One region of the Nocardia sp. NPDC101769 genome, then DNA from elsewhere that is predicted to be linked to it. Evidence: riboswitches for the same ligand, from Rfam matches in the RefSeq annotation. Region 1 holds a riboswitch; each other region holds the start of a gene.

Evidence for each region. Region 1 has a riboswitch for S-adenosylmethionine ahead of ACIRRA_RS06590 (amino acid ABC transporter permease). Riboswitches for the same ligand answer to the same signal wherever they lie in the genome.
Region 2: it holds a riboswitch for S-adenosylmethionine, as region 1 does, so the genes downstream of both, ACIRRA_RS37910 (bifunctional o-acetylhomoserine/o-acetylserine sulfhydrylase) here and ACIRRA_RS06590 (amino acid ABC transporter permease) in region 1, are expected to answer to the same signal.
Region 3: it holds a riboswitch for S-adenosylmethionine, as region 1 does, so the genes downstream of both, ACIRRA_RS02845 (aminotransferase class V-fold PLP-dependent enzyme) here and ACIRRA_RS06590 (amino acid ABC transporter permease) in region 1, are expected to answer to the same signal.
Region 4: it holds a riboswitch for S-adenosylmethionine, as region 1 does, so the genes downstream of both, ACIRRA_RS27135 (rhodanese-like domain-containing protein) here and ACIRRA_RS06590 (amino acid ABC transporter permease) in region 1, are expected to answer to the same signal.

What each region holds. Positions count from the first base shown of each region.
Region 1 is NZ_JBIWMX010000003.1:135,720-142,969, forward strand. It holds gene ACIRRA_RS06570 (LLM class flavin-dependent oxidoreductase) at 1-929, opposite strand, end outside; gene ACIRRA_RS06575 (GNAT family N-acetyltransferase) at 926-1,444, opposite strand; gene ACIRRA_RS06580 (ABC transporter substrate-binding protein) at 1,441-2,418, opposite strand; gene ACIRRA_RS06585 (amino acid ABC transporter ATP-binding protein) at 2,447-3,211, opposite strand; gene ACIRRA_RS06590 (amino acid ABC transporter permease) at 3,208-4,104, opposite strand; SAM riboswitch class I at 4,113-4,205, opposite strand; gene ACIRRA_RS06595 (flavin reductase family protein) at 4,308-4,856, opposite strand; gene ACIRRA_RS06600 (hypothetical protein) at 4,997-5,698, opposite strand; gene ACIRRA_RS06605 (hypothetical protein) at 5,886-6,587, opposite strand; gene ACIRRA_RS06610 (hypothetical protein) at 6,744-7,250, opposite strand, start outside.
Region 2 is NZ_JBIWMX010000036.1:15,882-23,131, reverse strand. It holds gene ACIRRA_RS37940 (DUF167 domain-containing protein) at 1-51, shown strand, start outside; gene ACIRRA_RS37935 (Uma2 family endonuclease) at 54-707, opposite strand; gene ACIRRA_RS37930 (tRNA (cytidine(34)-2'-O)-methyltransferase) at 824-1,300, opposite strand; gene ACIRRA_RS37925 (DUF3017 domain-containing protein) at 1,327-1,644, shown strand; gene ACIRRA_RS37920 (hypothetical protein) at 1,733-1,894, opposite strand; gene ACIRRA_RS37915 (homoserine O-acetyltransferase) at 2,075-3,238, opposite strand; gene ACIRRA_RS37910 (bifunctional o-acetylhomoserine/o-acetylserine sulfhydrylase) at 3,235-4,584, opposite strand; SAM riboswitch class IV at 4,681-4,792, opposite strand; gene ACIRRA_RS37905 (TetR/AcrR family transcriptional regulator) at 4,805-5,515, opposite strand; gene ACIRRA_RS37900 (MFS transporter) at 5,654-7,147, shown strand.
Region 3 is NZ_JBIWMX010000001.1:669,411-676,660, reverse strand. It holds gene ACIRRA_RS02870 (SDR family oxidoreductase) at 1-110, opposite strand, end outside; gene ACIRRA_RS02865 (TetR family transcriptional regulator) at 261-890, shown strand; gene ACIRRA_RS02860 (hypothetical protein) at 960-1,544, opposite strand; gene ACIRRA_RS02855 (DUF2752 domain-containing protein) at 1,672-2,124, shown strand; gene ACIRRA_RS02850 (hypothetical protein) at 2,143-2,331, shown strand; gene ACIRRA_RS02845 (aminotransferase class V-fold PLP-dependent enzyme) at 2,348-3,661, opposite strand; SAM riboswitch class IV at 3,717-3,830, opposite strand; partial or broken gene ACIRRA_RS02840 (class I SAM-dependent methyltransferase) at 4,203-4,475, opposite strand; gene ACIRRA_RS02835 (MarR family winged helix-turn-helix transcriptional regulator) at 4,530-4,991, shown strand; gene ACIRRA_RS02830 (heme oxygenase (biliverdin-producing)) at 5,158-5,817, shown strand; gene ACIRRA_RS02825 (LysE family translocator) at 5,971-6,609, shown strand; gene ACIRRA_RS02820 (flavin reductase family protein) at 6,611-7,159, opposite strand; gene ACIRRA_RS02815 (YbaK/EbsC family protein) at 7,236-7,250, opposite strand, start outside.
Region 4 is NZ_JBIWMX010000019.1:88,589-95,838, forward strand. It holds gene ACIRRA_RS27125 (type 1 glutamine amidotransferase family protein) at 1-292, opposite strand, end outside; gene ACIRRA_RS27130 (O-succinylhomoserine sulfhydrylase) at 419-1,633, opposite strand; gene ACIRRA_RS27135 (rhodanese-like domain-containing protein) at 1,668-2,090, opposite strand; SAM riboswitch class IV at 2,105-2,220, opposite strand; gene ACIRRA_RS27140 (hypothetical protein) at 2,283-2,729, opposite strand; gene ACIRRA_RS27145 (FAD-dependent oxidoreductase) at 3,017-4,408, shown strand; gene ACIRRA_RS27150 (amidohydrolase family protein) at 4,500-5,372, shown strand; gene ACIRRA_RS27155 (CaiB/BaiF CoA transferase family protein) at 5,482-6,579, shown strand; gene ACIRRA_RS27160 (YceI family protein) at 6,667-7,203, opposite strand.

The sequences.
Region 1 (7,250 bases):
CTCAGGTGGATCACCTCGTGCCCGAACCGCTCGTGGTAGCGGCTCACCTTGTCCAGTACCTGCTCCGGGCTGCCGATGAGCGCCGAGGAGCGTTCGACGAAATCCTCCGCCGTCTCGAAGACGATGGGTACGCCGAACTTCCGGGCCACGGCCTGACGAGCCTCGAAGACCGGGCGATACAGGTCCACGGCCTGCTGCGAGGTCCGGGTCACCAGAAAGCCCGCCGTACCCGCGCCCACCAGCGCGTCGGCCGGATCGTGCCCATAGGCCGCCCAGCGTTCCCGGTAGTGGTCCACCAGTTCGGCATACGGCTCGATCGGATAGGTGACATTCGCCGAGAACAGCGGATCCCCGTGGAGCGCCGCGTAATCCGCAGATTCCCGGCTGGTCGCGCTGCCGTGCCAGATGCGCAGGCGCGGCTGCAGTGGCCGGGGCAGCGCCTTGGCCTCGGTCAGTGCCGGCCGGAAGCGGCCGGACCAGGTGACGTTGTCGCTGTCCCAGAGCTTGCGGAACAGCTCGTAGCCCTCGCGATTGCGATCCCACTGGTCATCGGTGGTGACGTGGAACAGCTTGGCCTGCGCCGCGCCATTGCCCTTGCCGATGATCAGTTCCAGGCGCCCGTCGGAGAGATTGTCCAAGGTGGAGTAGTCCTCGAACGCACGCACCGGATCCAGCAGGCTCAGCGTGGTGACACCGGTGAACAGGGCCAGGCGCGAGGTGACCGCGGCGATATGGCTCAGCACCACCGGCGGGGCGGCGGAGATGAACGGATCCTCGTGCCGCTCCCCCACCGCGAAACCGTCGTAGCCGAGGTCCTCGGCCAGCCGGGCGCTGTCGATCACGCGGCGCAACCGCCGCCGGGGCGTCTCGACGGTGCCGGTCACCGGGTCCGGGGTGTGTGTAATCAGGGTCAAGAGCAGGAATTTCATGCCGGGACCGCCTCGGTGTCGCGGGAGCGCTCGCCGGCGGGGACGTACTTCTCGAACGGGTGCACGTGTCCGACCTCCTTCACGATGTCGCGCGGCAGCGCGGTGTAGCCCGCGGCCGTGTACAGCGCCACGGCCTCCGGCTGACGCGGTCCGGTGGTCAGGTAGATGCGCCGGTAGCCGCGCCGGGCGATCTCGGCCTCCAGCTGCTCGAGCACGAACCGGCCCAGCCCCCGGCGGCGGTGCGCGCTCGACGTCCAGATCCGTTTCAGCTCCGCGGTTTCCGCGTCGAGGCGCTGGAAGGCGCCGCCCGCCACCGGTTCGCCGTCCTCCACCACGATCAGCAGATCGCCGTGCGGCGGCGCGAAATGACTGGCCGAATAGCCGGTCAGATCCGCGTGCACCTCACCCGGGGTGCGGCCGTAGCGGCTGCTGTATTCGATGGCCAGCTCCGCCAGCAGCGGCGCGGCCAGCGGATCGTGCTGTGCGACGTGGAATACGGTGCGCGACACGCTCATCCCTTCTTCTTGGGTAGTCCGGGCGGATTGATCCGCGCCTGCGACACGGCTTCGCCGCCCAGGCCCCACCGGTCCAGTACCTGCTTGTAGGTGCCGTGGTCGATGGCGTACTGGATGGCCTGCTGCACGGGCCCGACCAGCCCGTTGTCCTTGCGCGTCAGCGCCGCGATCTCGGCCTGCAGCGCGTCGCCCGCGCCGGACCAGGTGGTTAGGACCTTGTTGCCGGTCGTCGACGCGTGGTACTGCGCCGACGGGTTGGGCCCCACGTAACCGTCGATGCGGCCGGAGGACAGCGCCAGGTAGTAGTCGGCGGGCTGCTGGTAGTAGGCGAGCTCCAGCCCGGGCAGGCCCTCGGCCACGTTCCGGTCGTTCCAGGCGACCAGCAGCTGCTCCTGATTGGTGCCGGAGGCGACGCCGATCTTCTTGCCCGCCAGCGATTTCCGATCCTGATAGGTCCAGGTCGAATCCTTGGGCACCTCCAGGGCGATATTGTCCTTGCGGTAGGTGGCGAAGTCGTACTTCTCCTTGCGCTCCTCGGTGACCGTGGCATTGCTGACGAACAGGTCGGCCTCGCCGGAGTCGATCTTCACGAAGTTCTGCGCCCAGTCCCCGTTCCGGCGGTCCACCTTCAGACCGAGAATGTCGGCGATCAGCTCCGCGACATCCACTTCGGAACCGATGACGGTGCGATCGTCGGTGGCGTAGAAGCCCAGCGGCGGGGTCGCGCCGATGGTGCCGGTCACCACCAGCGTGCCGCGGTCGCGAATGGCCTGCGGGACCTGCGCGGCAATCGAATCCACCTTGTCGGCGTGAATGCGCCCCTTCTGCTCCGGTGACAGGTCGTACGTCAGGCCGTTCACGCTGCGCGTGTCGCTGACGCCGCCATCACCCTTGCCACAGCCGCCCACCAACAGACTCAGCAGGGTGACGGCGATCAAGGCGCTGATCCGTCTGCGACGGCTCGCCAGAGACATGGGCTTTTCCTTACCTGGTGAGAACACGTCAGAGGACGTGCGCGAGAAAGGCTTTGGTGCGTGGGTGCGAAGGGTTGTCCAGCACCCGCGCGGGCGGACCATGCTCGACGATGCGGCCGGCGTCCATCAGCACCACGGTGTCGGCGACCTCGCGGGCGAAACCGATCTCGTGGGTGACGATCACCAAGGTCGAACCGCCGCGCGCCAGATCCTTGATGACATCGAGGACTTCACCGACCAGCTCGGGATCCAGCGCGGAGGTGGGCTCGTCGAACAGCACCACCTCCGGCCGCAGGGCCAGCGCCCGCGCAATGGCCACGCGCTGCTGCTGCCCACCCGACAACCGGCTCGGATACTCGTCCGCCTTGTCCGCCAGTCCGACCCGCGCCAGCAGCTCCAGCGCCTCGGCGTTCACCTCGGCCTTGGCGCGGCGCTGCGCGGCCACCGGCGCGAGCGCCACATTCTCCCGAACCGTCAGATGCGGAAAGAGATTGAAGTTCTGGAACACGAATCCGATGCGCGCCCGCTGCCGCAGAATCTCGCGCTCGTGCAACTCGTGCAGCTTGCCGCCCCTGCGCCGGTAGCCGACCAGCTCGCCGCCGACCCGCACGGTGCCGCCGTCCACCTGCTCGAGATGGTTGATGGTGCGCAGCAGCGTCGACTTGCCCGAACCCGACGGGCCCAGGATCACCGTCACCTCGCCGGGACGTACCGCCAAGTCGATACCGGAGAGCACTTCATTGCGGCCGAATGACTTTCGGATGCCGCGCAATTCGATCGCGAACTCGGTCACCGACGATCACCGGCCTTCGAACGACGCCCCTTCGAGAAATGCCGCTCGATATAGAACTGGATGACGCTCAGCACGCTGGTCAGCAGGATGTACCAGACCGTGGCCACCATGAGCAGCGGCACCACCCGGCCATTGCGGCCATAGATGACCTGCACCTGATAGAACAGCTCGGCAATCGCCATGGTCGACACGATCGAGGTGCCCTTGAAAAGGCTGATCACCTCATTGGCGGCGTTCGGGAGAATTCCGCGCATAGCCTGGGGCGCGACAATCGTGAAGAACTGCCGACGCCACGGCAGGCCCAGCGACCGGGCCGCCTCCCACTGACCCTCGTCCACCGAGATGATCCCGGCCCGGATGATCTCCGCCGAATACGCGGCCTGATGCAGCGCCAAACCGATGACGGCCGCGGTGAATCCGCTGATCACGCCATTGGTCTGGAACCGCGCGAACTCCGGCCCGAACGGAATGCCCAGCGACAGCGACTTGTACAGGTAGGCCAGATTGAACCAGAACAGCAGCTGCACGATCAGCGGGATCGAGCGGAAAGCCCAGACATAGGTCCACGAGATCGCCTGCAGCACCGGGTTCTTCGACAACCGGCCCACAGCCAGCCAGACACCGAGGAAGAAGCCCAGCAGGGTGCCCCAGAAGGTCAGCTCCAGCGTCACCTTCAAAGCCGACAACACCGACTTCGCGGTGACATATTGCGCGAAGGTTCCCCAGTCCCAGCCCGGATTGGTGATCAGCCCGTGCCCGAACTGCGCGACCAGTACCAGTGCGATCGCCGCGGTGACCCAGCGCCACGGGTGTCGGGCGCGGACGACCGGCAGATCCCCGTCGTGGTGTTCGGCTTCGGGCTCCGTCTGTGTGGGCGCCGCCAGCGTACTCATGGATTCGTCCTCCATCGGTCCCGGCGGAAGCACCCGCACCACGTGCGCGGGGGTTGCTGCGATGTCTTCGAGCCGGGTCTCTCGATCGCTCTGGATGGTGTAGACGACACTACGAATTCCGGCTGCGTATGTCGCCGATCAGGATCAACGTGAATTCAATTGCATGACAGCCATTTTCCTGAATTCCGGTGGAAACGGGGAGATCAGCCCGCGGCCTCGTCGCGCTCCGGGGCCGGGTCGTAGAGGGCGCGGAAACCGCTGCGGTGGAAGACCAGCGGCTCGGAATCGGGGTGGGTGCCGAGCCGGTGCACCCGCAGCAATACCACCGCGTGATCACCGGCCGGAACCTGCTCGTGCACCGACGTTTCCAGCCACGCCGTGGCCCCGGCGACGAACGCCGCGTTCCCGTTCCCGGCATGCAGGTCGACATTGCGGAAGCGGTCCCCGCGCCGCGAGCTCAGCCCACGCGCCGCCGGCTCCTGCTCGCTGCTGAGCAGGCTCAGGCCCAAACGGCTCGCCTGCTGCAACCGCGGCCAGGTCTCCGACGAATACTGAATGCAGATCGACACCAGCGGCGGGTCCAGGGAGACCGGCACGAAGGTGCTCGCCACCAGGCCATACGGTGTCCCGCCAATGCGTGCGCACACGGCCACCACCCCGCTGGGGAAGTGCGAAAAGGTCCGCCGCAGATCGGTCCCGTCGACCGGAGTGAGCGCGTCGGCCGCGCCGTGAATCGAGGTCAGCTCGCCCATTACCCCACTCCAGCACCGGCGCACGCGCCGCGACAGGATTGCATTCACCTCGATTGCAAGTCGGCGGCCGCGATCCTATTGCGGGACAATGCGAAACCCCGCCCGGCAGGCACCGGACGGGGTCGAGATCCTCGCGATTGTTACTTCGGCGCCTCGATGTGCGGCTGGTTGATGGTGACGAAGTAGTTGTAGGCGGCGGCAATGGCGACCGGCGCGGTCACGAAGACCTGGCCGGCCAGGGTGCCCAGGAAGCCCACGGTGCTGGCGCCGATCAGGCAGCCGGCCACCGGGCCGGCGCCGAACATGGTGGCCAGCGGAGCGGTCGCAGCGGCGAAGACGACACCACCGATGACGCAGCCGAGAGCCGCGCCACCGATACCACCGACCACAGTGCCGATGGTGGCACCGGTGGCGATGGTGTCTTTCATGCGGTTCCAGGCGGCCTGCTCACGGTCGTAGTCCGACTTCCACGGGGCCTGGTCCTCGTAGGGCAGGTTGATCGGCTTGTAGACCGCGTGATCCATGTCGTACTGCGGGGTAATGGTGGCGGTGTGGGGGTCACTGATCTGCGCGGCGATCGGGAACTCAAAGTCGTCCACCCGGAACGACAGCGGCATACCGGCCACGACGGTGCCGTTGGCTGCCTCGAGCTTCAGGTTGCCGTTCTCCACGACCAGCGAGCCGCCATCGGTGTGCAAGATGCTGCTGGTGTCGGTCCGGGTGACGGCGTAGTTGATGGCGCCGTTGTCATCGGCAGCCGGAGCGGCGTTCACGGTCCCGGCGGTGACGCCCAGGGTGGCGGCCACCAATGCCGCGGTAGCGGCGAAATTCTTGAAGCACATTTCTTTTCGTTTCCTCATCGGGCAGTCCGCAGGAATGGACCGCATGATCGAAACGGGCCGACCCGAACGAAGTATGTATCCGTGGTGCTGAGCCGGTGAACAGTTGAAATGGACAGCCCGTTCGGCCATATGGCCGAACGGGCTGTCCTGATGAGGTGGTTGCTGATGCCTATAGAGTCCCTCGCTCTTACTTCGCCGGGGTAGCGATGTGCGGCTGGTTGATGGTGGTGAAGTACTGAATCGCCGCGGCGATGGCCACCGGAGCGGTGATGAACAGCTGGCCCGCGATGGTGCCTAGGAAGCCGATGGTGCTGGCGCCGATCAGGCAGCCGGCCAGCGGGCCGGCACCGAACATGGTGGCCAGCGGAGCCGTCGCAGCGGCGAAGACGACACCACCGATGGCGCAACCGACCGCGGCGGCACCGATACCACCGACCACGGCCGCGACGGTAGCGCCGAGGGAGATGGTGTCCTTCATACGGTTCCAGGCAGCCAGCTCACGGTCGTAGTCCGACTTCCACGGGGCCTGGTCCTCGTAGGGCAGAGCGACCGGCTTGTAGACCGCATGGTCCATGTCGTACTGCGGGGTCAGGGTCGCGGTGCGGTCCGAGATCTCCGCGGCGATCGGGAACTCGAAGTCATCCACCCGGAACGACAACGGCATACCCGCCACGACGGTGCCGTTGGCGGCCTTGATCTCGAAGATGCCGTTCTCGACAACAAGGGAGCCGGCGTCGGTGCGGATGACGCTGTTGGTCTCGGAGGTGGTGGCGGTGTAGTTGATCGCGCCGTTGTCGGACGCGGCCGGGGCGGCGTTGACGGTACCGACGGTGATGCCCAGGGCAGCGATAACCAGTGCGGAGCTCGCTGCGAATTTCTTGAGACGCATGTATTCGGGAATTCCTCTTCAGACGATCAGATGCGCCCCAGGGGACAGTGTCAGGTGTACCCCCGGGACGCAGTGATCGAATCCAGCCTGGTCGAACGCAATGTGGCATGGCGGTTCCAAGACGATGAACCTTTGCCCAGCGGTTGCTGAAACTGCCTACTTGGCAGGCGTGAAAGGCTGATTGATAGTCGTGAAGTATTGCACCGCAGCGGCAATCGCGACCGGAGCGGTCACGAACACCTGACCGGCGATGGTGCCCAGGAAGCCGACGGTGGAAGCACCGACGAGGCAACCCGCCACCGGGCCGACACCGAACATGGTGGCCAGCGGAGCCGTCGCCGCGGCGAAGACGACGCCACCGATGACGCAGCCGAGCGCGGCGCCGCCCAGACCACCGACCAGTGTGCCGACGGCTGCGCCGAGGCTGATGGTGTCGCGCAGCCGGTTCCACGCGGCCTGCTCACGGTCGTACTGAGTCTTCCACGGGGCCTGATCCTCGTACGGAAGCGCGACCGGCTTGTACGCCGCGTGCGCCTCGTCGAACTGCGGGGTCAGCGTGGCACTGCGGTCCTTGATCTCGGCCGCGATCGGGAACTCGAATTCGTCGACACGGAACTTCAATTCCGTGCCCGCTACGGTGGTTCCATCGGCCGCTTTGATCTT
Region 2 (7,250 bases), on a different contig from region 1:
CTGACGGGCGGCGCGACCTCCCGCTTCAAGCGCTTCGAAATCGACGACTGAGATCAGTATTCGAGTTCGGTCCACGGGATACGGATCGGGAAGGGGTGATCGATCTCGATGTCGTTGGCCTCGGCGCGAATCCATTCACCGGCCAGGATGTAGTTGACCGGATGCAGAGGGCGAACCCCGTCCGCAAGCTCCCCATGTCCGGTCTCGAGGGCGTAGGCGCGGACTGACGCGATCTGGCTCGCCCCGCGGGTCGGCTCGACCTCCCAATACCAAGGGATTCCCGCTTCCGCGTAACGCGCCTCCTTGGCCACGATCTCGGATGGCGTATTCGAGGGAGACAGTACTTCTCCGGCAAGTAGGACGTCGGAGGCACGTACGTCCTGCCACGATGACCCAAGGCACCGATGTATCAAGAAATCCGGTGTCACGAAGTCGGATTTCCCGGTCGTTCCGAAGAAGACATTCGTCTCGAGGTTCGCGACCCAGCAGTGTTCGGGGTGTGACGACATGTCCTTGCGCGCCCATTGTTCAAGGCTGTTGGTCAGGCGACGGGTGAAGATTTGATGCTCGCCCGGCGCGTGGCGAACCCATACGACCCGTCCGCGCCAGAGCTCGATCTGATTCGCGATCTCCTCGGGCAGGCGCTCGAGCTCTTCCCATGTCATGAACTCGGGGATATCCGGCTGCTCGACATGCGGAATCGACATGTGGTCAGGGTATTTCGCCATGTCCGCAGCCTCCGGGTGTTCGCGGATCGACGTCCGATTCGTCCGCATGTCGGTGGGTTTCGATGTCAGTAGACCGCTCGGGCGGCAATCTGTCACTAGACCGCGCCGGGAAAACCCAGTTGCCGCCAGGCTTCGTAGACGGCGACGGCGGCGGCGTTGGAGAGGTTCATCGAGCGGCGGCCCGGGAGCATGGGGATGCGGAGTTGGTCGGTGATGCGGGAGTCGGCGAGGACCTCGTCGGGGAGACCGGTGGGTTCGGGGCCGAAGAGTAGGACGTCGCCCTTGCGGTAGGCGATGTCGGTGTTGCGGGTGGTGGCGGTCGCGGTGAAGGCGAAGATCCGCTCGGGCCTGATGTAATCCCATGCGGCGGCGAGACTCTTGTGCACGGTGACGACGGCCAGGTCGTGGTAGTCCAATCCGGCCCGGCGCAGCTTCGGCTCGGATAGGTCGAAGCCGAGCGGTTCGATCAGGTGTAGTTCGCACCCGGTGCCGGCTGCCAGCCGAATGGCATTGCCGGTATTCGGAGGGATGCGAGGTTCGAAGAACACGAGATGGAACACGGGCTCCAGCATCGCAGAGGGCCGGATAAGCTCGTGCGGTGAGTCCAGCCCATGCCGCACCCGAGAGCCGTAGCAGTCGTGCGGGGGGATTCGTCCGGGACAATCTGCCCATACTGCTGGTAGCGCTGGTGCTGGTGGTGGCCGTGGTCTTCCTCGCCTGGGACCGCTGGCGGCGCGGCACCTTCTTCTTCGGCGGCGGGACGCTGCTGGCGGCGGCACTGCGGCTGATTCTGCCGACCGACCGGGCCGGCCTGCTCGCGGTGCGCAGCAAGGGTTTCGACGTCGCCTGGCTGACGGTGCTGGGCGGCGCGATCATCGTGCTGGCCGCGACCATCAGCAGCCTCGGCGTCACCTAGACCGCGCCGAGGTCGGGGCCGCGACCGGAGTCGCGGCACTGAGTATTCGATCGGAGGGTGGCCGCGAACCCGCGGCGCTGGGGGATTGCTAGACCGAGGTCATGCGGCGGCCGAGTTCACGGCGCAACACTTCCTGGTCGGGGAGTCTGTGCAGGACACGGAGTATGGCCGGGCGAAGTTCACGCTGCTCGTCCTCGGAGAGCAGATCGACGAGATCGCGTAGATCCATGTCATCGAATGCGGCGGTCATGCCTGAATACATTACGTGTGCCGAGCCTTGCGCACACGCATTCCGGGCCGCCGGTTACGGAGGTGTCATGTGCGCGAAACCGGAAGCGCGTCACGGCAATTCGAGCGAAACGGACACGATACGCGAGGTAACGCGCCTCCGGGTGAGGCAGCGGGGTTACAGCGGACGGGCAGCGTTGTTTCAGCGGTCGGACCCGCGCTGGGCGCGGGCCAGATCCATCGTCTCGAGCATGAGCTTGCCGACCGCCTCGGTCTCGGTCAGGAACCCGTCGTGGCCGTCCCGGGACCGGATGATCTCCAGCCCCTTGGAACCCGGCAGCAGATCGGCCAGCTCCTGCAGGGTGTGCAGCGGGAAGAGCCGATCCGAGTCCACCCCGCCGACCACGCACGGCACCGGCGTGGACCCCAGCGCCGCCGCGATACCGCCGCGGCCACGGCCCACGTCGTGGCGGTTCATGGCCTCGGTGAGCAGCACGTAGGTGGCCGGGTCGAACCGTGAGATCAGCTTGTCGGCCTGGTACTCCAGATAGCTCTGCACCGCGTAACGCCCACCCGCCCACGGGTCCTCATCGCCCTGGGCATGGTTCTCGAAGCGGTGGTCGAGCTCGAACTCGGCGCGATAGGTCAGGTGCGCGATGCGCCGGGCGATGCCCATACCGGTCATCGGGGCGCGCCCGGTGCCGTGGTAGTTGCCGCCCTGCCAGTCCGGATCGGCCGTGATGGCCGCGATCTGGGTGGTCTGGGTGCCGATCTGGTCGGCGGTGCCGCGCGGGCCGACCGCCAGCACCAGGGCCGCGCCGACCCGCTCGGGCCGGTCGATCATCCATTCCAGCACCCGCATGCCGCCCATGGAGCCGCCCACGACGGCGGCCAGGCGATCGATGCCGAGCAGGTCGAACAGCGTGATCTCGGCGGTCACCTGATCGCGGATGGAGATCTCGGGAAACCTTGCGCCCCAGGGCTTTCCGTCGGCCGCCAGCGAGGACGGCCCGGTGCTGCCCTTGCAGCCGCCGAGCACATTGGTGGCGATGACGCACCACTCCCGGGTGTCCACCGCCGCGCCGGGACCCACGATGCCGTCCCACCAGCCGGCCTGGCCGTGGTGTACGTCGGCCGGACCCACCACGTGCGAATCACCGGTCAGCGCGTGCTCCACGAGCACCACGTTGTCCGCGTTCGCCGATAGTTCGCCCCACCGCTGCACAGCCAGCGTCACATCGGGAATGACGGCACCGGTCTCGAGCTCGACATCCCCGATGGCGATGCTGCCGAGCGTCCCGTCGGGCGGCGGCAGCAGAAGCTCCGCCGCGTGACGGGACGTGCTCGATTCGATGTTCACGGTCAACTTGCCGCCGCCGTCAGTCCGGCGCGCAGATCCGCCAGGATGTCGCCGATCCCCTCGATACCCACGGCCAACCGCACCAGACCCGGTGTGACACCGGAAGCCAGTTGCTCGGCGGGCGTCAGCTGGGAATGCGTGGTGGAGGCCGGGTGGATGACCAGCGACCGCACGTCCCCGATGTTAGCGACGTGGCTGTGCAGCACCAGCGCCTCCACGAACTTCTTCCCGGCGTCCACGCCGCCGGCCAGCTCGAAGGAGACGATGGCGCCGACGCCCTTGGGTGCCAACTGTTTGCCCCGCTCGAACCACGGGGAGCTGGGAAGCCCTGCGTAGTAGACCTTCTCGACGCCGGGCTGCCCGGCCAGGAACTCGGCCACCGCCTGGGCATTGGCCACGTGCCGCTCGACGCGCAGGCTCAGCGTCTCGATGCCCTGCGCGATGAGGAAGGCGTTGAACGGCGACACCGCCGCGCCCAGATCGCGCAGCAGCTGCACCCGCGCCTTGAGCGCGTAGGCCGGCGCGCCGAGATCGGCGAACACGGCGCCGTGGTAGCTGGGATCCGGGATGGTGAAACCCGGGAAGCGGGACTCGCCCGCCGCGTCCCGCACGGTCCAGTCGAAGTTGCCGCCGTCCACGATCACGCCCGCGACCGCGGAGCCGTGCCCGCCCAGGTACTTGGTGGCCGAGTGCACGACGATGTCCGCGCCCAGCCGCAGCGGCTGGATCAGGTACGGCGTGGCGACGGTGTTGTCCACGATCAGCGGCACACCCGCGGCGTGCGCGACCTCGGCGATGCCCGGGATGTCGAGCACCGAGCTGCTCGGATTGGCGACCGTCTCCCCGTAGAACGCCTTGGTGTTGGGCCGCACGGCCGTGCGCCACTGCTCGAGATCGTCCGGATCCTCGACGAAGCTGACCTCGATGCCCAGCTTGGGCAGCGAGTAGTGCAGCAGGTTGTAGGTGCCGCCGTACAGGTGCGGGCTGGCCACGATGTGGTCGCCGGCCTGCGCCAGATTCAGGATCGCGTAGGTCTCCGCTGCCTGGCCGGAGGCCAGCAGCAGCGCGGCCACACCGCCCTCGAGCGCGGCGATGCGCTGCTCCACCGCGTCCTGGGTGGGGTTCATGATGCGGGTGTAGATATTGCCCGGCTCGGCGAGCCCGAACAGCGCGGCGGCGTGATCGGTGTCGCGGAAGGCGTAGGAGGTGGTCTGGTAGATAGGCAGGGCGCGGGCTCCGGTGGCCGGATCGGGAGCCTGTCCGGCGTGAATCTGCTTGGTCTCGAAGGACCAGCCGGCCGGATCCAGGGTGCCGTCAGCCGCAACGGCCGCGGGCGCGGTCGAGTCACTCATGTGTTCTGCTCCAAAAACAAGGTCGCCGAATGGCGGAAGTTTGACGTTATCGAGAGGCGAATGGGCTTCGACAACAACACATTTCGGTGGACCTCCTAGTTGCGCTTGCGTTCGGCCTTCGAACGCCCGGTCTGCACCCGGAGCACCCCACCGCAGCTGGAGGGTTGCCGATCAGCAAGCCGGGGCCTTATCGCTGATGCTCTTGACCTGTTGCGCGATTCTAGCGGGCGGACGCCGCTGTTTCGGAAGTGGGGCTGGCCACAGCGGGCTCCGCGCAGGTGCGCACGAATTCGTGGTACGCGGTGACCACGGCCTCCGCCATGCGGCGCGGTGACGCGATCAGACGCTCGTCGGCGAAGCCGGAATCGACGTCCGACTCGGTGCCGGCCCGCATGATGGCGTGGAAGGTGCCGAGCAGCAATCGGACTCGTAGATCCTCGACGGTGGTGCCGAGGCGTTCGGCCAGCACCTGCGCGGTCTGCTCGGTCTTGTTCTCGGTGGCGGCCATGCTGCACGCCCGCACCGCGGCGGTGGACCGGATGATGCGCTGCATCTGCTGGAACCAGCGGAAGGGCAGCGGTTCGTCGTGGTCGACGACGCGGTCCACGATGGCCAGGAAGCTGTCCAGCAGCGCTTTCAATTCGTTGCCGGTATTCGGCTGCTCGCGCAGCGCGTCCGCGTGTGCCCGCGCCCAGTCGGCGATGGGCGCGATGACGATGTCTTCCTTGCTGTCGAAGTACCGGTTCACGGTGCGCGGCGAGACGTCGGCCTCGTCGGCGATCTGTTCCACGGTGGTGGCGTCGAAGCCCTGCTCGTCGCACAGCCGCAGCGCGACGTCGATGATCCGCGCCCGGGTCTGTTCCTTCTTCCGCTCACGCAGACCCGGCCGGTGACGTGCGATCACGCCGAGGTGACTTGACAACTCCGACATGCCTCCATGGTAAGCGCTCGAGCGCTTCTCCTGTCCAATTATGCCAACTGTCGCAGTGCGACAAATTTCTCTTGACGCCAATTGGCCGCAGGGGCCAAGATTGTCGGGGGTGTCCCGGACCGTCCGTGAGGAGACGACATGACCGCAGCGACAACAACACTCGAAGACGAATCACAAAGCTCGGACCAGCGCGGACCTGCGCGCTGGTGGGCCCTGGGCGTACTCGCCATCGCCCAGTTGATGGTGGTGCTGGACGCCACCATCGTCACCATCTCCATGCCGTTCGCCCAGCGTGACCTGGGCATCAGCGACGGCGACCGGCAGTGGGTGCTCACCGCCTACACGCTGATCTTCGGCGGCCTGCTGCTGCTCGGCGGCCGTCTCGCCGACTACCTGGGCCGCCGCCGCATGTTCCTGATCGGCCTGGTCGGCTTCGCCGGGGCGTCGGCGCTGGCCGGGCTCGCGCAGAACGGCGCGGAACTCTTCGCCGGGCGCGGGCTGCAGGGCGCGTTCGCCGCCTTGCTCGCGCCGGCCGCGCTGTCACTGGTGTCGGTCACCTTCACCGAGGCCAGGGAGCGCGCTCGCGCGTTCGGCGTCTTCGCGGGTGTGTCCGCGGGTGGCGCGGCCATCGGCCTGATCGTGGGCGGCGCGCTCACCGAATACGCCAACTGGCGCTGGTGCCTGCTGGTCAACACCCCGATCGCGCTGATCGCCTTCCTGGGCGCGCTCGCCTTCGTGGCCCGGGACGTGCCCGCGCCGCGGACCGGCGGCTACGACCTGCCCGGCGCGGTGACCGCCACACTCGGCCTGGTCTCGGTGGTCTACGGCTTCAGCCGCGCGGCCTCCGACGGCTGGACCGCGAGCACCACCCTGGCCCTGCTGATCGCGGGTGTCGCGCTGCTGGCCGCCTTCGTCGCCATCGAGCGTCGGTCTTCGAATCCGCTTCTGCCGCTGCGTATTCCGGGGGAGATCAACCGGGGCGGCTCATTCCTCGTGGCGCTGCTGCTGCCGATCGCCATGTTCGCCATGTTCATCAACATGAGCTACTACTTCCAGATCACGCTGGGCTGGTCGGCGCTGAAGGCGGGGGTGGCGTTCCTGCCCTTCCCGATCGGCATCGTCGTCTCCGCGGGCGTCGCGAGCGGGCTGCTGCCGCGGATCGGACCGCGGCCGCTCATGATCACCGGTTCGGTGCTGGGCACGGCCGGGCTGCTGTACCTGTCGCGGCTGAGCTTCGGCGACAGCTATGCCGGGGGCGTGCTGCCGGCGGTGATTCTGATCGCACTCGGCATGGGCGGGCTGTTCGTGGCCATGCAGACCACGGCGCTGCACCAGGTCGAGGAGCGTGACTCCGGTGTCGCCAGCGCGCTGCTCAATGCCGCCCAGCAGGTGGGTGGCGCGATCGGCACCGCGCTGCTGTCGACGATCGCGGTGCAGGTGGCCGAGCGGTTCGCGCGGAACAATCCGGGCGTCGACCATGTGATGGCCCGGGCCGCGATTCATTCCTATGACATCGCGTTCCTGATCGGTGCCGGATTCTTCCTTGTGACCATTCCGATCATCGCGTTCATGGTGCGGGACAAGCCGGAGAATCTGCTCGAAGGCGCCGAGCACGTACACGTGGGCGTCTGACCGGCCGACTGTTCACCCGCGGGTCGCGACACCATATATCCCGCGGTCCGCGGGTTTGGGGGTTGCCGCGAGCCGCGGGTTTTCGCATCCTGGAAAGTGCGGA
Region 3 (7,250 bases), on a different contig from region 1:
ACGTCCGCACCGGCTTCGGCGAGGGCGAGCGCGGTCGCGGCGCCGATGCCGCGGCCCGCGCCGGTCACGACGGCGACGCGGCCGTCCAGTCGGAAGGTGTCCAGGATCATCGCGAATTCAGTCCCTTCTGGGGGTGATGACAGTCACAAGCAGCCTTAAGCATTTGTTCTTAATCGTCAAGGACAAGTTCTTTATCCGCTGGTGAACGGCTATGGTGCAGACTGTGGCAAGGATCGACAGGTGGCAGTGATGGTGTCCGAATGGCAGTGACAGAAGCGCGCGAGCGCATCATTCTCGCGGCGGAACAGCTGATCGCCGAGCGTGGGCAGGCGGTGCCGCTGCGCGATATCGCGGCGGCCGCGGGACAGCGGAACAACTCGGCGATCCAATACCACTTCGGCTCCCGCGACGGGCTCATCGAGGCCGTGGTCGAACACCGGCTGGCCACCCTGGAGGTGCGGCGGCTGGAACTGCTGGCCGAACAGGCCGGAACGGGCGCGACCGGCGTGCACGACCTGCTGGAGGCACTGGTGATTCCCATGCTCGAGCTGAGCGACCGGCACGGCATCAATCACTACGCGCGGTTCCTCGAACAGATCCACACCCATCGGGCCGTCACCGACGTGGCCAATCTGGAATCCGCGCGGCGCACATCGGTGCGGGTGATCATGCAGCAGCTGGACCGGGAACTCACCGACCTGCCGAAACCGTTGCGGCTGAGGCGGTTACGCGCATTGCCGACCGTGCTGTTCGCATTGCTGGCCGACCACGAGCGGGCCGTGGAGGCCGGACGGGTGGCCTCCGGGGACGTGGCGGCGTGGGGGGAGATCGTGGATATGCTCGCAGGGGTGCTTACCGCGCCGGTGGTGGAGCGCGCGCCGATTCGCTGACATCGGAACGCGAACGGCCCGCCCCGGATCGAATCCGGTACGGGCCGTTCGGAAACCGAGCGCGGTGAACTAGCGCTGGTGGGTCTGCGGGTAGTTCGGCGGCTGCTGGTAGCTGCCCTGCTGCGGCCGGCCCGGCTGCTGGTAGCCGCCGGACGGTGGCGGGTAGCCCTGCGGCGCATACGGATTCGACGGCTGCGGGGTATAGCCGGGCTGGTTCGGCGCGGGGTAGCCCTGCTGGGGTTGCGGAGCCGGATAGCCCTGCGGCGCGAACCCCTGGGCTCCGCCCGGCGCGACGTAGCCCGGCGCGGCCGGACCACTCGGCGGCAGGTAGCCCTGATCGGGCGCGCCGGTCGGCGGCGGGAAGGAGCCGACCGGTGCCGGGTAGCCGTGGACCGGGGTGTTCGCCCGGTCGTAGGGGCTCGACGCCGGTGTGTACGCGGGTGCGTACATGGGCGGGGCGGCCTGCTCGTTCTCCCGCTTCTTCTTGAGCGCGAACCAGACGCCGCCGCTGATGAGAATGACGGCCAGCAGGCCGATGAGGCCGAACGCCCGGTCGACGAGGTTGACGCTGACTCTGATGGCAATGATCACGACGATGGCGCCGGCCACGGCGATCGCGCCGCGTGCCCTGCCGCCACCTTGTGGCTGTGACATGATTGGAATTCCCCCGAACTCGAAAACGATTGCCGGGGCAGCATACCCAAGCACGCTCGACTTCTCCCGGGTGCGAAGTTCGGTGCGACCTGGCAGGGCGGTGGCGGTGCGGCTACCGTTGATGGTCGTGGACACCACGGCAGCAGCAGTCATGGAAACGCCCGCCCGGCCGCGGTGGCTCGGCGTCGGGCTACCGCTGCTGACCGGTGGGGCGGTGGCCGGCGGGCTGGCGCTGCTGCACTTCCGGGATCCGCATGTGCAGGGGGCCTACGGGGTATGCCCGTTCTACGAACTGACCGGATACTGGTGCCCCGGCTGCGGAGGGTTGCGCGGGCTGCACAACCTCACCGATGGCCGGATCCTCGACGCCATCCACAGCAATGTGCTGCTGCTCCCGTTGACACTGGGCTTCATCGCCTGGTGGGGCGCCTGGGTGGTGCGCGGCTGGCGGGGCAATCCGGTGCCGCCGCGACTACCGCAGGTGCTGCCCCGGTACGCGGTGTGGGTGGCCCTGGCATTTCTCCTGGTCTTCACGGTTGTGCGGAACACACCGTGGGGTAGTTGGATCGCCCCCGTTTAGGCGGAGCATGCTCAGGGTATGAGCGATTCGCTGAAGGAACGTGTGCGGCAGAAGCTGATCCGGCAGCTCGAGGAGGATGGGCCGCCGGACCCCGATCAGGAGGACACCCGGCAGCTCTCCGTCCAGGACGACCTCGATGCGCTCGACGCGGTGGCCGAGGACGATCCACTCGTCGAAGTGCTCGCGGCCCGCTACATGGTGCCCTGACCGGTTCCCGGCCGGTTCAGAAACCGCAGGCAGCCCCGCCCTCGGCCGAACTGCCGAAGGGCCGGGTCTCGGGGACCGGGTTCCAATGTCCTTCGGTGCGAGCGTAATTCCAGGCCGGGCCGTGCGCCACCAGGGTCGCGATGGCGTCGACGAGGCGGTCGACGTCGGCGGCGGTGGTACCCAGGCCGATGCTGGCGCGCAGGGCGGCATCGACACCGAGACGGGACAGCAGCGGGTGGGCGCAGAAGCGGCCGTCGCGTACCCCGATGCCGTGCTCGGCGGAGAGGTAGGCGGCCACCTGGCCGGGCTCGAAGCCGTCGACGGTGAAGGCGACAATGCCGACCGCGTCGGTGCTGTCGCGCCAGATCCGCAGGAAGTTCACGCCCGGAACGGTTTTCAGGCCGTAGCGCAGGCGGTGGGTGAGGTACTGCTCATGCTCGATCACGGTGGTCTCGTCCAGCTCGGCGAGCGCGTCGCAGGCCGCGGCCAGCGCGGCCACACCCAGTACGTTCGGGGAGCCGGCCTCGTGGCGCTGCGGGGCGGGGGCCCATTCGACGCTGTCGGTGCTCACCGAGCGCACCGCGCCGCCGCCCGCCAGGTAGGGCGCGGCCGCGTCCAGCCAGTCCCGGCGGCCGACCAGCACGCCCGCGCCGAACGGGGCGTAGGTCTTGTGGCCGGAGAAGGCCAGGTAGTCGATGCCGGTGGTGCGCAGGTCGATTCGGCGATGCGGGGCGAGCTGGGCGGCGTCCACCAGGATGCGGGTGCCGCACTGGTGGGCGGTCCAGGCCAGCCGCTCCAGGGGCAGCAGTTCGCCGGTCACATTGGAGGCGCCCGTAACCGCCAGCAGCGCAGCGGGTTTCGAGCACAGCTCGGCGACCAGGCGCTGGATGGTCTCCTCGATGGTGTCCTCGACCGGAACCACCCGGCGGCCGCGCCGGGTCCAGGGCAGCAGGTTGGCGTGGTGCTCGACGTCCAGCACCACGGTGTCCCCGGGCACGCAGGCGGCGAGCAGGTTCAGTGAGTCCGTGGTGTTGCGGGTGAAGACCACCACCTGATCGTCGGCCGCGTTCAGGAAACGGGCGACCGAACTTCGGGCCGACTCGTAGCAGTCGGTGGAGACCCGGGAGGCGTAACCCGCGCCACGGTGCACGCTGGCGTAGTAGGGCAGCAGGTCCGTGACCCGGTCGGTGACCTGCCGCAATGCGGGTGCGCTGGCAGCGTAGTCGAAGTTGGCGTAGCCGGCCGTCCCGCCCTGGACCAGCGGAACCCGCAGGTCACAGCCGGAGACGGAGGCGAGGGCGGCACATGTCCGGTTGGCGAAAGCAGTCATCACGAAGTCCCGTCGGGTCCATGGACACGCGATCGGAAAACCGGAATCGATCGAGAGCCCGCGCTTGCCGCGCCCGGTCGGGCGTCGGCCCGGTCGTCACCCGGAGCACCCCACCGCGGCGGAGGGTTGCCGACCAGCAAGCCGGGGCTCCACGCTGGTACTCATGACCTGATTGCAGAGATTGGCAGACGCGTCGCGGGCTTGTCAACCTTGACCGGCTCGGCGTGGCGGGGTCGGACCTTCTCGGCCCAGACGCATCGTTCGAGGTCCGGAACCCGCTCGCCACCCCGGCCGACGGGCATGAGAAAGCGTTCGGTGTATTCCGCGCCGCCGACCTGTTCGAGCTCGCGCCAGCCGTATTCGGCGAGCAGTCCGGCCACCGCGCCGGGGTGCCGGCCGAAGCGCCAGATACCGTGCCCGGCAACGAATCTGCGGTAGGCGGACTCGCATCCGTCGAGGTTCGAACCGTCGAGAAAGTCCTGCCGGATGTAGCGGCCAGGCGGCAGGCGCGGGTGTCGAGGCCCGCGCCGAGCACGACCAGGGCTTCGGCGCCGTCGCGGAGGACGGCCGCGGTCCGCTCGTCGAAGTACCGCTTGCGGCAGGCCAGGCTGTTCCAGATGCCGGGATCCTGCCTGTTCATCGCCTCGCGCAGCCAGCGCCGGGTGCGTGGTCGGCGCACCGGCGGGCGCAGCCCGGCGGGCAGCATGCGGATGGCGAGATCGTCTGTGAGCAAACGATTTTCCGTGGGTTCGGCGTTCTCGGTCGCGGCGATGAGGATGGGGGCCAGGGAGGTGCCGGCGGTTTTGTCGGCCATGATGGCGCTACTCTTTCTGCATCCGACAAGTATCTGAATAAGAACAGTAGTTGCATGGATGCAGATAAATATACGCCGCTGTCACAGGGCAGCGCCGCCTTTCGTGAGTACCTGACCGCGCAGGCCGTGGTCGCCCACGTCACCGCGCAGGCGCTCGGGCTCGGCCCGACCGACTTCTTCGGGCTGAACCTGATCGCGCTGGCCGGATCCATGACCGCGGGTGAGCTGGCCGATCGGACCGGGCTGTCCACCGGCGCGGTCACCCGGCTCGTGGACCGGCTCGAGCGCGCCGGATATGTCCGGCGGGTGCCCGATCCGGCCGATCGGCGGAAGGTGGTGATCGAACCCGCGCCGGATCCGGACGGCCGGATCGACGCCGTTCTAGCGCCGCAGCGGACGCGGATGGCGGAGATGTTCGCCGATTACGGGCCGCAGCAGCTCGAGGTGCTGTTCGACTACTTCGCCCGGGCCGCCACCGCACTGCGGGAGACCGCGCACCAGCTGCAACGGCCCTGAGCGCATGTGGCGAACGGCACACCTGTTTCGGAAAAATCGTCCGAAAGTTGGATCGGGTGGGCCGCAAAGTTCGAATCGCGCGATCGTTGCTGGGGCGTATGGTTCGGAGTCGAGGTTAGGGTAGCCAAAGTGGGGTGCCCCCGACTTGACCACGAGGAGCCCGACCATGTTGGAGACCAGCACCCCGTTCTCGACGCTCATTCGCACCGCGACCGAGCAGCAGCACAACGAGGCGGAGCACTCCACGTTCATGCGCGACATGCTCGGCGGGCAGCTCGGGGTTGAGGCCTTCTACCGGTACACCGCCCAGCTCTGGTTCGTCTACGCCGCCCTCGAAAAGCACTCCGCCGCACTGGCTTCCGATCCGGTTGCGGGTCCGTTCGTCAAGCCCGAACTGGCGCGGCTGGCCTCGCTGGAGGCCGATCTGGCCCACCTCGGCGGCGCGAACTGGCGCGATGAACTGACCGCACTGCCCGCCACCGCCTCCTACGCCGCCCGCATCGAGGAGTGCGCGGGTGATTGGCCGGCCGGGTACGTCGTCCACCACTACACTCGCTACCTGGGCGATCTCTCCGGCGGCCAGGTCATTCGCGGGACCGCCGAGAAGCTGTGGAACCTGCCCAAGAAGGGCGACGGCGTGCGGTTCTACGTCTTCGAGGACATCGCCAACCCGGCCGCGTTCAAGCGCGACTATCGCGCGGCCCTCGACCAGCTTCCCCTCGACGGCCCCGAGGTCGATCGCGTACTCGACGAGGCGCGACTGGCGTTCACGATGAACACCGATCTGTTCCGTGAGCTGGGTGCGGAATTCAGCGCGCGGAACTGAAACTCGCAACCCTGAAGGTCGCCGACCCCCGTTGATCGACAGGGGCGGCGACCTTCGTCATTCCCGCGCCGCGTCGCCGGCCCTGTTCGTCGGGGGGCAGGGTCAGCGATCTCACCCTTGCGCCCGCTGCGGTGATGGGTTGCCATGGAGGGCATGAGTTTTCCGCTGCTACTGAGTTTCGTGGGGTTGTGTGTGCTGCTCGCACTCACGCCGGGGCCGGATACCTTTCTGGTACTGCGATTCTCGATGACCGGATCGCGACCCGGAATCGCGGCCGCGGTGGGCTCGGCGTTCGGCGGGATCGTATGGGCCACCGTGGTCGCGGCCGGGGTCGCGGCACTGCTGGAGCAGTCGGCGACCGCATATCGCACGCTCAAGGTGATCGGCGGAATCTACCTGGTGTACCTGGGCGTCCGGGCGCTGCTGGCGCATCGGAGCGGGCCGGGCGCGGCGACCGGCGAGACGGATGTCGCGGTGGCGCAGGGTAGGCCGGCGTCCCTTCGCTCGGCGTTCGCTGCCGGATTGCTGTCGTGTGTCTTCAATCCGAAGGTGGGGTTGTTCTACCTCGCGGTGCTGCCGCAGTTCCTGACCCAGGTGACATTCCTCAACACGCTCACGCTCGGAGCCATCGAATCCAGTGTCGCGGCAATCGAAATGATCCTGCTGGCGGTGGCGGCCGCGCGGGCGGTGGAGTTGCTGCGGCGGCCGCGCGTCCGGGTTCGACTGGAGCAGGCGAGCGCGGCGATCCTGGCGGCGCTGGGCATCGGCACAGCGGCCTCGGCCGCGGCCTGAGTCAGTCGGCGATCTCGGCGCGGTGGTACGCGCCGTTGTAATACACCAGTGGGCCGACCGCGGGTGAGTTCTCGGTGTTGTCGTGCACCTGGGTGACCAGGCCGATGACCAGGGTGTGGTCACCGATCGGGAGGAGTTGATGGACCGTGGCGCGGACCCAGATGGGGGTGCCGTGCAGGACGGGTTCGCCGGTGCCGAGCGTCGTCCACAGGGACCGGTCGGTAAAACGCTCCTCGGCGGTCCGGCTGAATCGCTGGGCCAGGTGCTTCTGATGCTCGCCGAGGAAATGCACGACCAGTGATTCGGCCCGCAGTATGGCCTCGATGCTGGAGGAGGTCTCGGCGATATTGAACGAGATGAGCGGCGGCTGCGCGGAGAGCGAGGCGAACGAGGTGGCGGTGAAACCCACCGGACCCTGGCCGGACTCGAGCGTGACGATGGTGACCCCGGCCGGATAGTGCCGCATGGCCGCGCGGTACTGCTGCGCGGTAATGCCGCTGAGATCGTCGGGCACGTGTAGCTCGGTGCCGGGCGTCGGGGAATCGCTCACGTCACGAAACTACGTGGTCGAGCGCCCGGTTATTCCACCCTGTAAGAAATCGCTCAGTCCGCGCCGGTGGCGGTGCTCAGTCCACGTCGAT
Region 4 (7,250 bases), on a different contig from region 1:
ACTCCCGGGCCCTGCTCGCGAAGGCCGTCAGCACCTCGGGACGCTGCCCGGTTTCGAGTCCCGGCAGGATCAGCATGGCGCTGTCGGCGGGCTTCAGATCATCGAGAACGAGATCGGGCAGGACCCGCATGCCGCCCATCGACGTGATCGGCTCGGCGCCGAGGGCGACCGTCTTCACCTGCCAGGTTCCCGGCTCGCGGTGCCAGAGTTCGCGATTGATGTGCGCGATCGCATGCCCGGCCTCCCAGTCCGAGAAGCTGTCGTACACGGCCATGTGGACTGTTTTCATCATGACAGCATGCTGTCATGTTTGACAGCATGCTGTCAAACATGATTCTCAGCGGCCTCCCCCGTCGACCCCTGAACACGAAAAGGGCCGGAACCCAGTGGGTTCCGGCCCTCTCGAATACTCGTCGGATCAGCTCAGCGCCTGGTCCAGATCATCGAGGAGGTCCTCCACATCCTCGAGCCCGATGGAGATGCGGAGCACGCCATCGGTAATCCCCACGGCCGCACGGCCTTCCGGTCCCATCGCCCGGTGGGTGGTGGTGGCCGGATGGGTGATCAGCGTCTTCGCATCGCCGAGGTTGTTGGAGATGTCGACGATGCGCAGCCGGTTGAGCACCTCGAAAGCCCGCTTCTTGGCCTCGTTCTCCTGGGCCTTCAGCTCGAAGGTGATCACCGTGCCGCCGCCGGACATCTGACGCTTGGCCAGCTCGTACTGCGGGTGCGAGGACAGGAACGGGTACTTCACCCAAGCCACCGCGGGATGGGTCTCCAGGAACCCGGCGATCTTCAGCGCGGAGTCCACCGACTGGCGCAGGCGCAGTGGCATGGTCTCCAGGCCCTTGAGCAGGGTCCACGCATTGAAGGGGCTCAGCGCCGGACCGGTGTGACGCATCAGGTTCTTCACCGGGCCGTCGATGTAGTCCCGCGGTCCGAGGATCGCGCCGCCGAGTACCCGGCCCTGGCCGTCGATGTGCTTGGTGCCCGAGTACACGGTGATGTCCGCGCCCAGGTCGAAGCCGCGCTGCAGCAGCGGGGTGGCGAAGACGTTGTCCAGCACCACCTTCGCGCCCGCCGCGTGCGCGAGATCGGAGACCGCGCGCACATCGGTGAGGGTCTGCATGGGGTTGGAGGGGGTCTCGAAGAAGACGGCCCGGGTCGGCACCGACAGCGCCTGCTCCCACTGGTCCAGGTCCTCGCCGTCGACGAAGACGGTCTCCACGCCCCAGCGCGGCAGGATCTCGTTGGCCACCACGAAGCAGGAGCCGAACAGGCTGCGCGCCGCCACCAGTCGGTCACCCGCCGAGAGCAGCGCGCCCAGGGCGGTGAAGACCGCGGACATGCCGGAGGCGGTCGCGAAACAGGCTTCCGCGCCGTCGATCAGGCGCAGCCGCTCCTCGAACATGGCGACCGTCGGGTTGCCGTAGCGGGAGTAGACGAAGTGCTCGATATCGCCGGTGAAGGACGCCTCGGCCGCCTCGGCGCTCTCGTAGACGAAACCCGAATTGAGGAACAGCGCCTCGGAGGTCTCGTCGAAGCCGGAGCGCCGGGTGCCGCCGCGCACGGCCTGCGTGGCGGGGCCGACGCCCTCGGGGAGCGGTTTGTCGAAGGAACCACCGGTGATCATGACTGCCTCCCTGCGATCCGGCCGGACACGAAACTCATGACTGACGCCAGGGCAGGCCGTCGGCGCGCCAGCCGGTGCCGCCGCGATGCCCCTGACCGTCGAGCGCACCCTCGAAGCCGTCGACCACATTGAAGGACGGGGCGATGCCGAGGGTGGTGGCGGCGGTGGCCGCGCCGATGGAGCGCTGGCCGGAGCGGCAGATGAAGATGACCGGAGCGGCCGAGTCCTGGCCGCGATCGCCGAGCGCCTGCTTCAGCTGGTCGGTGAAGCGGGTATTGGGCGTGCCGGAGACGTCCACCCACTCGATCAGCGCGGTCGGCCGGCCGATGCCGCTGGTGTCGGGCACCCCGACGAACCGCCACTCGGCCTCGGTGCGCACGTCCACCAGCACCGCATCGGGGTTGTCGCGCAACAGTTCCCACGCCTGCTTCGGCGTGATGTCACCCGCGTAGCTCACTTGTACCTCCTGTGAATCCGCACTTGCCGCACCGCTGTCCGATGCGAGGCCAGGTCGTCACCCGGAGCACCCCACCGCGGAGGAGGGTTGCCGACCAGCCAGCCGGGGCTTGACGCTGGTACTCATGACCTGAGTCGAGACTGCCGAAAAAACGGCCCCACTGTCAAACCCCGGCCGAGACTTCGGCCGTTGTCACGAATTGCAGACCAACCAGCGGGAATTCTCCCGGGTGAAGCGCCAGGTCGAGGTGGATTGAGCGCCGGAGACGGTGAAAGTGACCTGCGCCGTGGCCTTCTCGCCGTCGACGGCCGGGTCGGAGAGCTTGTCGAACGTGATGGTCCTCCCGGTCGCGGCGGCGATCTTCAGCGGCGAGGCGTTCTCGTCGAATCCCTTGCAGGACAGGGTCGGATCGTACTTGCCGGTCTCGCTACGGGACTTGATGAAGTTGCCCGCCGCCACCGAGAGCCGATCGGAATCTGTGACATTCTTCTCAACCGGCGAGACCAGCGTCGCGATCACGATGCCCAGGATCACGATCGCGATGACGCCCGCCGCGACCAGGAACGGCCACATGCTCCGGGCCTCGTCCTGGTCGATCGGAACCGATGTCTCCTCGACTGTCTCCTCGGCGTCGCTCATGGGTAGATCATGCCTGGTCGCCGCCGTCCGCCTGCCACGGCATTCCCATAGTCAGGGCCTCGGCGTTCCCACAGTTCACGGCCCTGCGCGCGAAGGGCCCCGTGCGCCATCGATAGAATCAGCAGAATTTCCGCCCCAGGCGCGGGAATAGCAAGACTACGCAGCAACGCTGCAGCGTCGGGGGCCAACGGCGGCCACCGAAGCCAGGGCGTCAACTTAGCCTAAGCTAAGAACGACGGCTGAGTTTTGACGACAAGTTAGTTTCGACCCAAAGGGTGCGCCGAAGAATGACCGAACAGAGTGCAGCGACCCGCCCGCTACGCATTGCGATCGTGGGCGCGGGCCCGGCCGGTATTTACGCCGCCGATGCCTTGATGAAGTCCGATGCCGAGGTGAGCATCGACCTCTACGAACGCATGCCCGCGCCCTTCGGCCTCATCCGCTACGGCGTCGCGCCCGACCACCCGCGCATCAAGGGCATCATCACCGCCCTGCACAAGGTCCTCGACAAGCCGCAGGTCCGCCTGCTCGGCAATATCGACTACGGCGTCGACATCACCCTCGAGGACCTGCGTCAGTTCTACGACGCGGTCATCTTCTCCACCGGCGCCAACGCCGACCGCGCCCTCGAGGTGCCCGGCATCGACCTCGACGGCTCCTACGGCGCCGCCGACTTCGTGTCCTGGTACGACGGCCACCCGGACGTGCCGCGCAGCTGGCCGCTGGACGCGGAGAAGGTCGCCGTCCTCGGTGTCGGCAACGTCGCCCTCGACGTGGCCCGCGTACTCGCCAAGACCGGCGACGAACTGCTGCCCACCGAGATCCCGCCGAACGTCTACGAGGGGCTGCAGGACAACAAGGCCCTCGAGGTCCACGTCTTCGGCCGCCGCGGACCCGCGCAGGCCAAGTTCACCCCGCTCGAACTGCGCGAACTCGACCACTCCCCGACCATCGAGGTCATCGTCGACCCCGAGGACATCGACTACGACGAGGGCTCCGAGGCCGCGCGCCGCCACTCCAAGCAGGTCGACATGATCTGCAATACGTTGGAGCAGTGGGCCATCCGCGACGTCGGCGACCGCCCGCACAAGCTGTTCCTGCACTTCTTCGAGAACCCGTCCGAGATCCTCGGCACGGACGGCAAGGTCGTGGGCCTGCGCACCGAGCGCACCCAGCTGGACGGCACCGGAAACTGCAAGGGCACCGGCGAATTCAAGGACTGGGACATCCAGGCCGTGTACCGCGCGGTCGGCTACCTGTCGCAGAACATCCCGCTGCTGCCCTTCGACGACCAGGCCGGCACCGTGCCCAACGAGGCCGGTCGCGTGCTCGTCGACGAGGATGCCGACGGCGCGGCTCGCTACATGCCCGCTACCTATGTGACCGGCTGGATCAAGCGCGGCCCGGTCGGCCTCATCGGCCACACCAAGGGCGACGCCAACGAGACCATCGCCTGCCTGCTCGACGACGCCGCGAACTTCACCCCGGCCGCGAAGCCGGAGCTGGAAGCGGTCACCGAGTTCCTCGAGGGCAAGGGCATCCCGTTCACCACCTGGGCCGGCTGGTACCGCCTCGACGCGCACGAGCGCGCCCTGGGCGAGCCGCAGGGCCGCGAGCGGGTCAAGGTCGTCGAGCGCGACGAGATGCTCGCCGCCTCCGAACCCGACAAGGTTTCCTGACCGGCTCCGGGCAAGATGTCCTGACCAGCGCCAATCCGCCTGCCGGACAAGGTTGTCCACACATGTCACCGTTCTGAGGCATGCTGATCACGTGTTCGATGCCCATCTCCACATCTTCGATCCGCGGTTCCCGCTGGTCGAGAACGAGGGCTACCTGCCCGACCCGTACACCATCGCCGCTTATCGCAAGCGCATGTCCCGCTTCGATATCGACGGTGGCGCCGTGGTCAGCGGGTCGTTCCAGGGCACCGATCAGAGCTATCTACTGGCCGCCCTCGCCGAACTCGGCGAGGGCTGGGTCGGCGTCACCAATCTGCACGTGGACGCCACCGACGCGGAGATCCTCGAGCTGAACCGGGCCGGGGTGCGGGCCATCCGGTTCAACCTCAAGCGCGCGGGCGGCGATATCGTCGGGCTCACCATGCTGGCGCTGCGGGCCTACGAACTGGCCGGCTGGCATGTGGAGCTCTACATCGACGGGTCCATGCTGGGCTCGCTGGAACCGGTCATCACCAAGCTGCCCAAGCTGTCCATCGACCACCTGGGTATGTCCGACGACTGCCTGCCCTACCTGCTCAACCTGGTCGACCGCGGGGCCAAGGTGAAGGCCTCCGGCTTCGGGCGGGTGGCGATGAATGTGGGCTCGGCCCTGCGCAAGATCCACACCGTCAACCCCGAGGCCCTCATGTTCGGCACCGACCTGCCGGGCACCCGGGCCGGACGGCCGTTCCGCGACGCGGATATCGTGCTGATCGCCGATGCCGTGGGCTCCGATCTGCACCGGGTGCTCGAAGACAATGCCCGCGCGTTCTACGGGCTGGCCGCCAAGGAACGCCTCTTCGAGGACCCGAACCCGACCATGCGCCGAGCCGCGGGCGAACCGCCCACCCTGCGCCTGCCGCGCTCGGAGCTCCCCGGACCCCCGCCCCCGGATACCCTGCCGCTGCCGATCATCGATCGCTAGCGCAGTGGGGCCACCCGCGCAGAGCCGCGGAGACTTCGCGTTATTGTCATACCGTCAACACCGGCGTGTGAGCCGGTGCGCAGGATTCGACGACGAACCGAGGTAGGGCGTGAGCACTCCATCCACCGCCAAGCAGGGCCCGCTCGCGGGCATCCGGGTTGTTGAACTGGCCGGCATCGGCCCCGGTCCGCACGCGGCACTGCTGCTCGCCGACCTCGGCGCCGACGTGGTGCGGGTGCAGCGGCCCGGCATGCTGCCCGGCTTCATGGAGCGTCCGCAGTGGCGCGGGCGCACCATCGTCGAGGCGAACCTGAAGGATCCCGCCGACATCGAGCGGGTGCTCGGGCTCATCGAGAAGGCCGACGTGCTACTCGAGGGCTTCCGGCCCGGCGTCACCGAACGCATGGGACTGGGCCCCGACGCGGCGCTGGAACGCAATCCGCGCCTGATCTACGGCCGCATGACCGGCTGGGGCCAGTACGGCCCGATGGCCGACCGCGCCGGACACGACATCAACTACATCTCGCTCACCGGTGTGCTGAATGCCATCGGCCGCAAGGGCGAACGCCCCGTGCCGCCGCTGAACATGGTCGGCGACTTCGGTGGCGGTTCCATGTTCCTGGTCTTCGGCATCCTGGCCGCGCTGGTGGAGCGCCAGAACTCCGGCAAGGGCCAGGTCATCGACGCCGCCATGATCGATGGCGCACTCGCCCTCTCCCACATGATCTGGGGCATGAAGGGCGTGGGCCTGTGGTCCGATGAGCGCGGCACCAACCTGCTCGACACCGGCATGGCCTTCTACGACACCTACGAGACCTCCGACGGCAAGTACATGGCCGTGGGCTGTATCGAGCCCCAGTTCTACGCGGAACTGCTGCAGGGCCTGGAGATCTCGCCCGAGGGCCTGCCCAACCAGCTCGACCCCAACGGCCAGGACCAGCTGCGCAAGCTGTTCACCGAGAGGTTCAAGACCAAGACCCGCGACGAGTGGTGGGCGATCTTCGAGCACACCGACGCCTGCACCACCCCGGTCCTGACTTTCACCGAGGCCGAACAGAATCCGCACATCCAGGCCCGCACCGGCCTGATCGACATCGACGGCGTCGTGCAGCACGCCCCGGCCCCGCGCTTCTCGCGCACGCCGGCGGGCATCCCGACCCCGCCGCCGAACGAGGGCACCCCGATCGAAAAGGTCTGGGCGGACTGACCTTCCGCGCACGGCCGAACGCCCCCGGTGGAAGACGAATTCCACAGGGGGCGTTGACTTTTCCGATGCGGCGGGTAGCTCCCGGAATTACGGGGCGACGAGCTGGATGTCGAGCTCGATGGCGATCTTGTCGCTCAGCATGGCGTTGGGCATGCCCGGGGCGACGTCGAACTCGCTGCGCTTGATGGTGCCGGAGGCGGTGAAGCCGGCGTGCTCCTTGTTGTCCTGCGGGAAGACCTGCACGCCGCCCCACTCGACCTCGAGGGTGACGGGCTTGGTGATACCGCCGATGGTGGCCTCACCGGTGACCTCGAACTCCTCGCTCAGGGCGACGGGCTCGGGGACGCGGAAGGTCAGGTGCGGGCGGTTGGCGACATCGAGGATGTCGGCGCTGCGGACGTGGCCGTCGCGCATCTCGTTGCCGGTGTCGAAGGAGTCGAAGTAGATGGTGGCCTCGATGGCGGCCTCGCCGGCCTCGTTGACCACGAAGCCGGTCTCGAAGCGGTTGAAGCGGCCGCGGACCTTGGAGATGCCCAGGTGCTTCACGGTGAAGTTGACCGAGGAGTGGGCGGCGTCCAGGGTCCAGGAGCCGGGGGCGAGGGTGGTCTGCTCGGAAGTCGTCATGTCGACCAGACTAAGTGGACTCCGGTCCGTTTATCCACACCGTGGTT